4 regions of the Sporosarcina sp. OR05 genome follow, and region 2 is predicted to be linked to each of the others. Evidence: riboswitches for the same ligand, from Rfam matches in the RefSeq annotation. Region 2 holds a riboswitch; each other region holds the start of a gene.
What was found. Region 2 has a riboswitch for thiamine pyrophosphate ahead of NRI27_RS02990 (3-oxoacyl-ACP reductase). Riboswitches for the same ligand answer to the same signal wherever they lie in the genome.
Positions count from the first base shown of each region.

Region 1: linked by a shared signal. The riboswitch ahead of NRI27_RS15510 (YkoF family thiamine/hydroxymethylpyrimidine-binding protein) and the one ahead of NRI27_RS02990 (3-oxoacyl-ACP reductase) in region 2 are both predicted to bind thiamine pyrophosphate.
Region 3: linked by a shared signal. The riboswitch ahead of NRI27_RS07530 (3-oxoacyl-ACP reductase) and the one ahead of NRI27_RS02990 (3-oxoacyl-ACP reductase) in region 2 are both predicted to bind thiamine pyrophosphate.
Region 4: linked by a shared signal. The riboswitch ahead of thiT (energy-coupled thiamine transporter ThiT) and the one ahead of NRI27_RS02990 (3-oxoacyl-ACP reductase) in region 2 are both predicted to bind thiamine pyrophosphate.

Region 1 covers NZ_JANKJL010000014.1:8,389-11,524, reverse strand. The annotation lists gene NRI27_RS15520 (ABC transporter ATP-binding protein) at 1-625, opposite strand, end outside; gene NRI27_RS15515 (ECF transporter S component) at 612-1,193, opposite strand; gene NRI27_RS15510 (YkoF family thiamine/hydroxymethylpyrimidine-binding protein) at 1,196-1,777, opposite strand; TPP riboswitch at 1,858-1,963, opposite strand; gene NRI27_RS15505 (hypothetical protein) at 2,140-2,340, opposite strand; gene NRI27_RS15500 (YecA family protein) at 2,386-3,136, opposite strand, start outside.
Region 2 covers NZ_JANKJL010000001.1:641,623-644,758, reverse strand. The annotation lists gene NRI27_RS03000 (replication-associated recombination protein A) at 1-141, shown strand, start outside; gene NRI27_RS02995 (chemotaxis protein) at 186-1,091, opposite strand; TPP riboswitch at 1,267-1,365, shown strand; gene NRI27_RS02990 (3-oxoacyl-ACP reductase) at 1,439-2,203, shown strand; gene NRI27_RS02985 (tRNA threonylcarbamoyladenosine dehydratase) at 2,314-3,081, opposite strand.
Region 3 covers NZ_JANKJL010000003.1:99,541-102,676, reverse strand. The annotation lists gene NRI27_RS07535 (LLM class flavin-dependent oxidoreductase) at 1-1,180, opposite strand, end outside; gene NRI27_RS07530 (3-oxoacyl-ACP reductase) at 1,199-1,951, opposite strand; TPP riboswitch at 2,086-2,186, opposite strand; gene NRI27_RS07525 (hypothetical protein) at 2,715-2,864, opposite strand.
Region 4 covers NZ_JANKJL010000014.1:49,968-53,103, forward strand. The annotation lists gene map (type I methionyl aminopeptidase) at 57-803, opposite strand; gene NRI27_RS15700 (magnetosome magnetite crystal formation protein family) at 900-1,241, opposite strand; TPP riboswitch at 1,330-1,430, shown strand; gene thiT (energy-coupled thiamine transporter ThiT) at 1,600-2,157, shown strand; gene NRI27_RS15710 (tryptophan-rich sensory protein) at 2,191-2,925, opposite strand; gene NRI27_RS15715 (M3 family oligoendopeptidase) at 3,085-3,136, shown strand, end outside.

The DNA.
Region 1 (3,136 bases), on a different contig from region 2:
AGTCCAGCCGGTGCTCAATTGCCACAACTGTAAATCCTTTTTGGTTTTGCAATTCATCCAACCAAGCAATAAACTTTCTAGCCGTATACGGATCCAAATGAGAAATCGGCTCGTCCAGTAATAATACATCCGGCTCCATAATCAACGCACAAGCTGTAGCAATCCGCTGCTTTTCTCCCCCAGACAACTGCTGAATGACAGCATGCCGAAACTCAATTAAACCTGTCATCGTTAACACATCGTCTATCTTCTCAGCCATCACACTACGGTCAACATCGAGATTCTCCAATGTGAAGGCAAGCTCTTCCTCTACCGTCAACATACAAAACTGTGCATCTGGATCTTGAAAAACAGTTGCTACACGATGATTCACTTCTCCTTGGGCATATGAACTACTTTCCCTACCAAACAACTTCACCGAACCCGTCATAATGCCATCACAGTTATCAGGATACAACCGATTGCATACGTACAGTAATGTCGTCTTCCCACTTCCACTCGGTCCAGTGATGACTACCTTTTCACCAAGCTTTATAGATAATGAAACCTTATCTAAGATCCATTTATCTTCATCAGGATATCGAAAACAGACATCTTCAAACTCGATCACTTCAGGCACGGGCATCACCTTTAACGGATCTCGTTATCGCATATCCTCTAAGGGATCCTGTTGCCAATAAACCATCAACGACCATTTTACCGCCAACACCTGCAATCATTGCACCACTCACAATCCGGATAGCCAACATCAACACAACATAGCCCGTACTGAAAACAGCAAATCCTCCAAGTAAATACCCATAGACAAAACTGAAAACAGCTGCACCAATTCCTGCCAACATGAGCACCCACACGTTAAATCGCTTATAACCTGTTGCTGCAAAAGCCGCTTCTGCCCCTAATCCTTGAATCAAACCTGCCAAAATCAATCTCGGTCCAACCGCATTCCCTAGCAATACTTCTATCGCAGCAGCAATTGTTTCTGACACGACCGCAGCCCCGGGTTTTCGAATAATGTACATACAAATAATCGATACAATGAACCAAATACCAAAAATCCACTCATATGCAATTGGGCCAATAAAACCAGCCCATATATTTCCGACATGTAAAAACAGTAAATAGACAATGCCAAACACAACAGAAAATAGAGACATGAGAACGACTTCTTTTAACTTCCAAGATTTCAACATACTCATCGACCTCCATGTGAAGGGCTATTTATACTCATCGACACCGTCATCACTAAATGCTTATGCTGGTCTGAACGCGCATGCGTAAAGGATTCCTCATAAAAAGCAAACACATCATGAATATCTCCGTGGATTCCGCTTGCATAGTGCATAGATTCATTGAACACACCACGCTCCTTCGCACGATCCACCTCACGATAAATGACATTCATGTAATCCGGATTATTCATCGGATACAGCGCGAATTGGGATGACACGTATTGTTTTGTAGTATCTATATTCGCCACTTCATCCCCTTTATCCAAATAAACATCACCCGCTGTATCTCCTGGACAGCCTGCGGAAAAAGTACCAGACATCGCAATGTGTTCACCTGTTTTCGCCGCATGTAAGCAAATCGCCTTTGCAACATTGAATACATGCACCTGTTTTCCTCTAATAACTGTTGAAACATCATCGGTATGCATCCAAACATTCGAAGTATCTGTTTGTTCAAGCGCTCCCTTAATGACTTCTACAAAATTTGCCGCCATCGGATGCAACGAGAAACGGAATCCGATAATTGGACTGACGCCACACTTCATTTGTAAAACCTCCTCGATTTTTTTACATAAAAAAACTACATCCCGGAAGATGTAGCCACTTGTCCAATCGTAAAAAAACGCGGAAAGTCACTACACTTCCCCACGCAAGTATTATCTTGATCGGGTAATAAGGGATCGGAGCAGTTGCTCGCATCACAGCCATAGTGGGCACCCCTAGTGTAGAAAACGGTATGTAGTTGGATGGAATGGATTGTCATTCATCACTTTTTTATGTTGAGCCCAGTATAGTGGAAGTTTGCGAATTTGTAAATGTATTCTTGCAAACTCGTACTTTGGTGGGAGATAAAATATTTATCAAACAGTTTCCTTACCGTTGTCATAGCTAGATATACATTTCTCATTCAAAATGGATACAATTCATCCACAACAATTTCTTCTTTTATCGGCTTTCTATTTTCATCTACGAGACCATCTGCAATTGCCTCTTCCCAAGTCTTCCCATATGCAAAACCGGACTCTGTGTAGCCTGCGATAAAATAGAAATACTCGTCTTGCCCAAACAACTGGTCATCCGAATACTTCTTTTTGTTATTCTTACTCACCAATCATAACCCCTCTGCTTGCTAGATTCACTTTACATCCCCTCGTTATTCAACTCCGATTTTCTGTTCCTCATACGCTAGTAAATCTTTATAATACTTATTCATGGATGAAGGGGATACTTCAAACGATTCAGCGATCTCTTTTACGGTCATCTGAATCGAATCAAAAAGACCTTTTTCTTGTCCAAAACGAATCGCACCTGCAGCGATTGCCACTTCTTTCCGTGCATTTGGTTGTTGTTCCACGAGGAAGTCTTCAACAATCTCTAACAGCTTGTCTGATTCCTGTCCGTGCTTATCAAGAAATGCCATGATGGACTGCAAAACACCTGCTTCGAAGTTGGTGAATTCACTGCCATCGTAGTTATCATTTGCAAGCATCTTCCAAAATGACATCCCTTGTTCTTTCATAAATTGCTCAGTCGTTTGGCCATCTGTCTTTTCAAATAGCTTGATGAATTCCGTAAACACTTGTTGGTGATCTGTTGGGAAAAAGATGAGGCTCGATACCGCTAAGAAATGATTTTCATTCTCTGTACCGTCCGGTAAAATAAAGCAATACAAATGCACACCGACAGGTACCGGTTTGTCAACCTCTCTTCTCAATTGAATCACTTCATCTGTTAAAGTTATTTTTACCGTCAAGTACTCTTCATCAACTCCCAATACCTCACCAATAATAGCTTGTGGACTTGTCCATTGGTCGATAACCTTTAGGACGGCTGGGCGAATAAGTTTCTTCTTTTGCTTCTCTAAATAGCCTTGCCATATATCTTCACGGTGATGGAAGAAGAAT
Region 2 (3,136 bases):
TCTTTCGGCGGCTGGGTAAATCAACAATACCTCCCAGACAAATTGAAAGACGTAGAATTTTACGAACCTGTTATCGCGGGTGAGGAGAAGAAACTCGCAGGGATTTATGAACGGTTAAAGGAATTCAGACAAAGAAAATAAAAAAACACATCCTGTCTATTTTGTGTACAGGATGTGTTCTTTTTTTATAAAATATATTGATCCATTTTCAAAACAAGTTCAGCAATTTCCGGTTTACTTACTTGATCATTCGCACCAACGTTTTCACCTTTATGTTTTAATTCATCCGTAATCAATGATGAGAAAATAATGACTGGCAACATAGCACTCTGTTCGTTTTCACGGATACGTTTTGTGAAATGATGACCATCCATTTGTGGCATTTCAATATCTGTAATAATGAGTTGGACAACTTCTTGCGCCTTCTTACCTGAAGCAATCGCATTTTCCAAGTAGGCCAATGCATCTTTTCCGTTCTCGAAGAACTCGATGTTTGCATAACCTGCTTCGGTAAGCGTATCATTTAACAATTTACGTAGCAAAGGAGAGTCTTCCGCAACAAGTATACGTTTGTCAGACCGCTCGCGTACACCAAGTTTCTTCACTTCTTCGACACGGATTCCACTCTCAGGATTTATGTCCAGGACAATTTTTTCGAAGTCTAGTAGCAACAGCATATCTTCCGATCGTTTAATTACACCGATCACTTGTGTCGTATCACCTGAATAGAGGTCTGCGGGTTTTTCAATTTGATCCCATGATACCCGGTGAATTTGTGATACATCTTGCACATGGAAAACTACTTGTTGTTGATTAAACGCAGCGACGATGTATTTACCTTCATTTTTTCCAATTGTCTTCGGTAAGCCCATAACGGTTTCCATATCAATGACCGGCAATACGTCCCCACGCAATTGGATTATCCCTTCAATTGAAGGATGTGCATGTGGAATGATTGTGATTGGAGTAGGTAAAATGATTTCTTTTACTTTAATCACATTAATGCCATATCGATTATTACCAATTTCAAATTCAACGATTTCAATTTCGTTCGTACCACTTTCCAATAATATGCCGTCTTGTCTTTGCATCATTTCCAGTCCTCTCATCGTAACTTGCAGTGGATTTATAACTTTCTTCCTTACATATCACAAGAACAATTCTATGTATTATGACCCATATTCATATTGTAGCAGTTCCCTCCCCTTTCAACAAGTGACTTATTTCTAACAAACTATGGTATAGTAAGAGGTAGACACAAATACATATGATCACTGGGGGAGCCTATTGGCTGAGAAGAGGAAACTCTGACCCTTTGAACCTGATTCGGTTAATACCGACGGAGGGAAGTGGCGAGTTCATCTTATCTATGCACATGACCGCTTTTTCCAGTGGTCTTTTTTTTGTGCAATTCAAACATTTGAAGGAGAGATGGAGAATGAACATTGCAGAACAAGTGGTAGTCATTACGGGAGGTAGTCGAGGATTAGGAAAAGCTGTGGTCCAAGCATTTGCCCGCGAAGGTGCAAAAGTGATCGTAAACTATTATAAAAGCGCCGAACAAGCAGAAGAGCTCGTTCGCTCAATTGGCAAAGAAAAAGCGGTCGCAATTCAAGCAGATATCCGAAGTGAAGAAGATGTCAAAAGAATGTTCGAGGAAGGTAAAAGATTTTTCGGGAAACCTATCACAACGATCGTTAATAATGCCCTTGTCAATTTTTCGTTCAATGGAGATGCAAGGAAAGATCTCGAAACAATTGGATGGAAAGATTTTCAATGTCAATTTGAAGGAAGTGTCAAAGCGACTCTTAATACGTTACAAGCAGCGAGAAAAGATATGGAATCCCTGCAGTTCGGTCGCATTATTACAATCGGCACAAATTTATTTCAAAACCCTGTCGTCCCATACCATGAATACAATACGAGTAAGGCAGCGTTACTCGGTTTAACGAGGAACATTGCAAAAGAACTAGGGGCATACGGTATCACTGCTAATATGGTGTCTGGTGGGTTGTTACATAAGACGGACGCAAGTGCAGCAACACCTGATGCTGTCTTTGACATCATTAAAGCGAGCACCCCTCTACAACAAGTGACGACACCTGAAGACGTGGCGGACGCAATCTTATTTTTCGCATCCCCATGGAGCCGCGCAGTGACAGGCCAAAACTTAATTGTGGACGGCGGACTAGTCATGAACTAATTACACATGTGACTACAGGATTTCAAAAGCATAAAAAAACTGCATGAAACCAAGTTTGTGTAACTTCGTTTCGTGCAGTTTTATTTTTTCTTCTCTAAAATTTGTGAAATTTACTTACTGTCGTTCACTCTTTCAATCGGCAAGTCCTTAACAATATCGTTAAGCACCCAGCTTGCACAAACCAATCCCGCTACTGATGGTACGAAAGCATTCGACGAGGGCGGCATTTTTGCTTTCCGTATAGCGGCATCCGGATTCCCTACCGTTTCAACAACATCTTCACGTACAACAATCGGACTTTCATCAGAAAAAACAACCGGGACGCCTTTTCGAATGCCCTCTTTTCGTAATCGGAGGCGAATGACTTTGGCAATTGGGTCGGTGTGCGTTTTAGAAATGTCTGCAATTTGAAAACGAGTAGGATCTAATTTATTTGCTGCGCCCATGCTGGAAATAATTTGTATTCCACGTTGTAAGCATTCTTTAATAAGGTGAATTTTGTAACTAATTGTATCGGAAGCGTCAATGACATAGTCAGGTTCATAACTGAAAAAGGTTTCGTACGTTTCCTCCGTATAAAACATATGAAGACCAACTACTTCACAGTCTTTATTAATATCCGCTATCCGTTCTTGCATCACTTCCACTTTTGAACGACCAACCGTCGACAACGTCGCAATCAATTGACGATTTACGTTTGTAATGTCGACAGTATCCTTATCTACGAGAATGATTCGGCCGACTCCACTGCGTGCACAAGCTTCCGCAGCAAACGAACCGACACCACCTACACCTAAAATGGCAACCGTCTTGTTGCGCATACGCTCAAGTCCTTCTTTGCCTATCGCGAGCTCATTACGGGAAAATTGATGGAGCATGACAATTCCGCCTTTCTTCTATGAATCAAGTAAAAACCCCTCCGCAAGATCGCAA
Region 3 (3,136 bases), on a different contig from region 2:
GCATAAGATTAAATCCATCGGCCACCCCTTCTTTAAACCAAAGCTCCATCTGATCGACAATCTCTTCCGGTGTGCCGATGAGCGTGAAATGTCCCCCACCAGCATTCAGATACCCCAACAGCTCCCTTACTGTCGGGTTGGTATCATGAATAATTTCCAGTATCGTCTCGTACCGGCCGACTGGCCCAGTAAATTCTTCGACAGGCGGCAATGGAGGAACCTTTTCATCCAATGCCCAATCGGAGCAGTCTTGCCGGATAAACATACTCAGCTGTTTTAGAGCTGTTTCAATAGGAAGTTTCACATCTATTGCGGCTTTCTTGGCAAAAGCCTCTTCACGGCTCTCTCCCACATAGGTGACTAAGCCCGGAAACACTTTAATATGTCTGTTGTTCGCGCTTTGTCTCACTTGCTCATTTAGTTTGTCTCGAAATCTTTTGGCTTGCTTAAGATTCCATGACACTGAGTAAACGGCATCAGCATGTTTTGCGGCTAATGCAATGCCTTGTTTGGACGCCCCTGCCTGCATCGCCACCGGTTTACCTTGAGGGCTTTTCGGCGTAGTGGACGGTCCACACACTTTAAAATAGGTGCCTTCATGATGGAATGGCGAGATATTTGCAGGATTAATCAACTTCTTCTCTTCACGTTGATGCAAAAATGCTTCACTGTCCCATGAAAGAAATAATTTATTCATTAACACAGCAAATTCATCTGCCTTTTCATACCGTTCATCATGCGAGGGCAGTTGATCCATGTTATGATTTTGCGCCTCAACATCAGTCATTGACGTAACAAGATTCCAACCTACACGACCTTTAGTAATATGGTCTAAACTCAAAAGCTGGCGGGAAGCTGTAAACGGATTGGAAAAAGTGCTTGAAATCGTCGGAACTAACCCGACATGGTCTGTCACTTGGGAGATGGCTGTTAAATTGATGAGCGGATCAAACCAAAATGCCGGCAATTCACTGGAACTCTTTCCTGCAAAAGATTGATTATCCGCAAAGAATACGACGTCAAGCAAGCCCCTTTCCGCCAACTTGGCCAAGTCTTGATAATAGGAAATCTCACCAATGCGTTCAACACTTGAGTCAGGCATGAGCCAAGCAGCTTGGTGGTGCCCGCACCCATACAGCAAAACACCTAAGTTCAATTGTTTCCCTTTTTGTTCAGTCACTCTCCACACCCCCATTTGTCAATTCATTGTTAAGCCGCCATCGACTGTATAATTCTGCCCTGTAATGCCGCTCGCATGGTATGAAGACAAAAAAGCTACCATATTTGCAACGTCTTGAGGGGTTGTCACTTTTTTCAACGGCGTAGCGTTCGCAATTAATTCAAATACTTCCGGCGTTGTAACAGCACTCGCATTCGTTGTTTTCAATAAGCCCCCTGAAACGACATTCGCTTTTATACCGTATGCCCCTAACTCGGCAGCGATATTGCGTGTAAAACCGATCAATCCGGCTTTCGCTGTCGTGTATTCATGATAAGGAACGACAGGATTCTGAAACAGATTTGTTCCGATATTGATAATACTTCCATTTTGTCGTTCAATAAATTGAGGAATGACACTTTGAATGACGTTAAATGCTGCTTTTAACGTCCCATCCAACTGTCCCTGATAATCTTCCCAAGATAGTTCACTAAACGGCTTCTGCTTGACTGGATCAAATTTGAAATCGATTAATGCATTATTGACGACCACATCAATTTGCCCGAAGTATGCCGTTGCCTTTTCCACCATGCGCTCTACTTCTGCACGATTGGTGACATCCGCTTGAATCGCAATCGCATGATCTTTTCCAATCTCAAAAGCCATCTTGTCGGCTGCCTCTTTGCTTTTATTGTAATTAATGACGACCCGAAATCCTTGGCTTGCCAATGTCCTTGCGATCGTTGCCCCTAATCCTTGACTACTTCCTGTTACCAACACGACCTTTGTCATTTCAACAGCTCCTAAACATGTAATAGTTGAATAGGCAAATGACAGCTAAAAAAAATACGCAACCTTCCAAAAGGAAAGTTGCGTAAAACAAATATGACACACTAAGAAAAAGACAGAGTCATCCCTCTTCATATGTATGAATGTTCACACTTTCCTACGCTAGCATCAACTAGATCAGGTTCAAAGGGTTTGAGTTTCTACTCATCTCAGTTAAATAACACCCCTAGTGCATCCTATTAAGTTTTTAAGGTTTTGTAAAACGATTGCTGCCATTTCTACTATTCTTATGGGTTTTCATCTTAAACCATATCATACTGTATGATCCATTACAACCGGACCATTTATTACCTAATATGTTGTCCTTCCAAACGGTCATTCAATAAAGGAGCTCAAATAAAGACGCTGGGACAAAACTCTAAATAGACCGTTCCTCTGCGCTCCAAAGGCACGCTTTCCGCGGGGCGCGCTTGAGCCAATCGAACAACGAAGAGTTCGATTTGCCGTATTTCTGCGTACTTTGCGGAAATTAAGGCATCCTTGCTCCCAACGCTACGCTTTTGCTCGCAAAAGCCGTTCTGCGTAACGGCTTTCCCTGCGGGGTCTCAACATTCGCGCTACAATCCCGCAGGAGTCGGCCTTTTTCCGCTCCGACTCACTAAAGAATTTGAAAAGAAACACTGGAAAAATATTAAAAACTGCATTAAAAGGCGAATTAGCCATAATGCAGTTTTTTTATGTTATGTCCCAGCCTCTTTCGCTCCAATTATTGATCTGTTTGTTTTTGCTTTTTATTCAAATACTCTGTACGTAACTTTTCAAGATGCTGCTTTTTATCAAACTTAACAGGCTTGTTTTTTTCATGATATTTAGTCACAGCCGATTGACCTTTATAATCCAATTGATATTTTCCCACTTTGTTCACCTACTTTTTCTTTTCACGACTTTAAAAGAGAATCTATTCATCAAATAGAATGCGCATTATTTAAATGTAGTATACCATTTACCTTTATTCGCGTACTGATTGCAGGTGTAGGAACTTTACTAATAAACACTACAACCACGACATTCTTGTATACACAATTGTCATGAATTAACTAAATTTAACCTGACACAGGTACCCGTTTTTAAGAACAAAGTTGGCCGAAAAAAGAAGAGCAGCAGTGGCTGCCCTTCTCCTATACGCGC
Region 4 (3,136 bases), on a different contig from region 2:
TGGAGCGCAGAGGAACGGTCTATTTAGAGATTTGTCCCAGCCTCTTTTGTAATTCTTTACAGTTGTGTCAAGATAATGGGTTTGTCTTTTGTTACGATAATCGTATGTTCAATTTGGGCGACAAGGGATTTATCCGGTGTGACAAATGTCCATCCATCGCCTAATTCAACTATGTTTTCCGCTTTTTCGGATACGAATGGTTCTACCGCCAATACCATACCATCGACCATTAATGTTTTATCCCAAGCGTCATAATAGTTGAGGATGTGCTGTGGTTCTTCGTGCAATGAAGTACCGATGCCGTGGCCCGTCAAATTCCGGATGACGGCGAATCCGTGTTCTTTCGCTTCGCGTTCGACTGCTTTCCCGATCTGGTTCAATTTTGAGCCGGCTTTCACTTTTGTCATTGCACGATCAAATGCCAATTTGGCAACGTCACAAAGTTTTTGCTTTTTCTCGTCAGGTGTACCGACGACGAATGAAATGCCTGTGTCCGCAAAGAATCCTTCATATGAACCAGACACATCAATATTGACAAGATCTCCGTCTTGTAGAACGGTTGATCCTGGAATGCCGTGTGCTACCTCATGGTTGACACTAATACATGTATAGCCAGGGAAATCATATTGGTCGATTGGGGCAGAAACGGCACCACGCTCAGCAAATAGACGTCCACCGAGTTCGTCAAGTTCTTTTGTTGAAATTCCAGGGACGGCCGCTTCTTTCATCGCTTCGCGAATTTCAGCGACCATTCGTCCGATTTTTTTCAACGCTTCAATTTCTTCATTTGTTTTAACAATCATTATTTACAGGTCCCTTCTCAAAACGTACTTTTCCATTTTACTATATCATAATTCCATTCGTGAAGAGGGGTGCGGGCTTGCTGAAAATACTATCGGTCATTTTAGCACTTTAACCCCTTGGTACACATTCCAGATAACAACAACTAAAAATAATAAGCCATAGATGAGCATGAATAAGAATGGGGCTAGCCCCCAGAAATCAAATTGTCCATTCATCATCGTCGTTAATCGAGACTCATAGGAAACCATTGAAAAAGTAAACAATATAAAACCTGCAATGAGCAATACAACAGGTGCGAGATGTGAAATGAGCGATCGTTTTGCATGACCTTTCACTTCCGCATCGTCCGTAATGAAGAAGACAATTGCGGGGAGTAGAAGAGGGGAAAAGAAAATACTGAAATAGCATAAGGCGGATAAGATTTTGTTATTCGACATGTGTACCTCCTGATAAATAGAAGAAGTTTTTAAAATCATCTTGCTTATATGTACTGTACCATATACAATGGTAACGACAATTGAATTACACGACCACAAGGGGTGCCGACTTGGCTGAGATTGGACGGATGTCCTGACCCTTCGAACCTGTAAGTTCATACTTGCGTAGGGATGTGGATGGAAACTGACATATACGATACGATGTCTCGGTTCTATCCGGGATGTCGTTTTTTGTTACATAAGTTTAGTGAGTGATGAGCTTTATGTAAAGTATAATACAGAATCTGGTCATACGTCTTTGTTGACACGTTGACTTTTCTTCCGTATCCCTCCGAAAACAAAAGAGGAGGAATTCGAATTGGATCGTAGTCGTTTGCAGTTTTTATTGGAAGTAGCAATATTAGGGGCAATGTCATTTGTTTTGGATAACTTAACAGTATTTAAAATGCCTCAAGGTGGTTCCGTCACCTTATCGATGCTGCCAATTATCTTAATGGCATTCCGTTGGGGCCTTAGTGGAGGTTTATTAACGGGATTGATTTCCGGTTTACTCCAAGCAGTCATCGGCGGTTACATTATTCACCCTGTACAAGGTGCGTTGGATTATTTCATCGCGTATACGGTTGTCGGTTTGGCGGCAGTAACACTTAGATGGCTTCTGAAAAGTAAAGCGGAAGGTAAAAAAGGTTCCATGGCAACGGCCATTATTGTAGGAAGCGTTTTAGGTGGATCATTGCGCTTTTTAGCACATTTTATCGGTGGAATGGTGTTCTTCGCGGAATATGCAGGTGACCAACCGGCTTGGCTGTACTCTTTAGGATACAATGCTTCTTATATGATTCCTTCCATAGTGTTATGTGCAATTGTAGCAGTGTTGTTATTCACATCCGCCCCACGGTTGATTCAAAGAAATTAAAATAGAGCAAGTGCATGTAGTGTGCACTTTGCTCTATTTTTTTTGTACACCTTTGCCTGAAAAAAGAAACATGCATGTAATGATGACTGCAGTCAAAAAGAGTGCAGCAGAAGTAATGAACAACTCTTCAATCCCGTTTCGAATCGCAATGCCAATGAATGTCCAAACAAAAACAAGATTCATCACATAATCCCGGTGATGGTACATAAAATGTAAAGCGAACGCAGTGGAAATCGTTAAGTAAAAGACTGTCCATAAAGGATCGCTTAGACCGAAACCTTCCCATTCATGATACATGAGTGTGTAACTGATGTTAGAAATGGAGGAGATGAATACCCAGCCCGTAAGGATACTAAAAGGTACTCTTCCATACAAACGATTTTCTTTCTTCGGAAACGTAAAATAATAGGTAAGTACGACACCGAGAAGAGCGAGTTCAGTTATAACTGCCCAGTTGAACAAGCTGTAATGCCATAGGAACAGCCAAATTGTATTTAACGCACAGCTCACTACGAACAGGAAAGTGATTCGATTTTTATGTTTGTTGCTCATTTGCTCGGTGATCTTATTGAAATTTACTATCCACATGAACAACAAAATGAAGATGACAATCCATATAATAAAAACATAATTTGCAGGATTAAAGAGCACAGGCAAACGGTTAACAATTTCAACGGTTGTTTGATGATTGAGGGTGAAAAAACTAGCGGCTATATTCGTAACGATGACCGTCAGAAGTGAAAGAGCCATCAAGATCATTCTAGACATAATAAAATCCTCCCATGAACAGTATACATAGGAAAAGCCCTACATGCGAATGAAAGTATGAAGTTTCCGTCACAAATCAAATATTTCGTATACCGAAAATTCGTGCTATAATTAATACAGGTTTTTATAGCAATTTTCCAAACAACGAGGGGGATGAACATGACGACAAAACTGTACAGTGAAGTATGGGATTTAGATGTGTTTTTTAAAG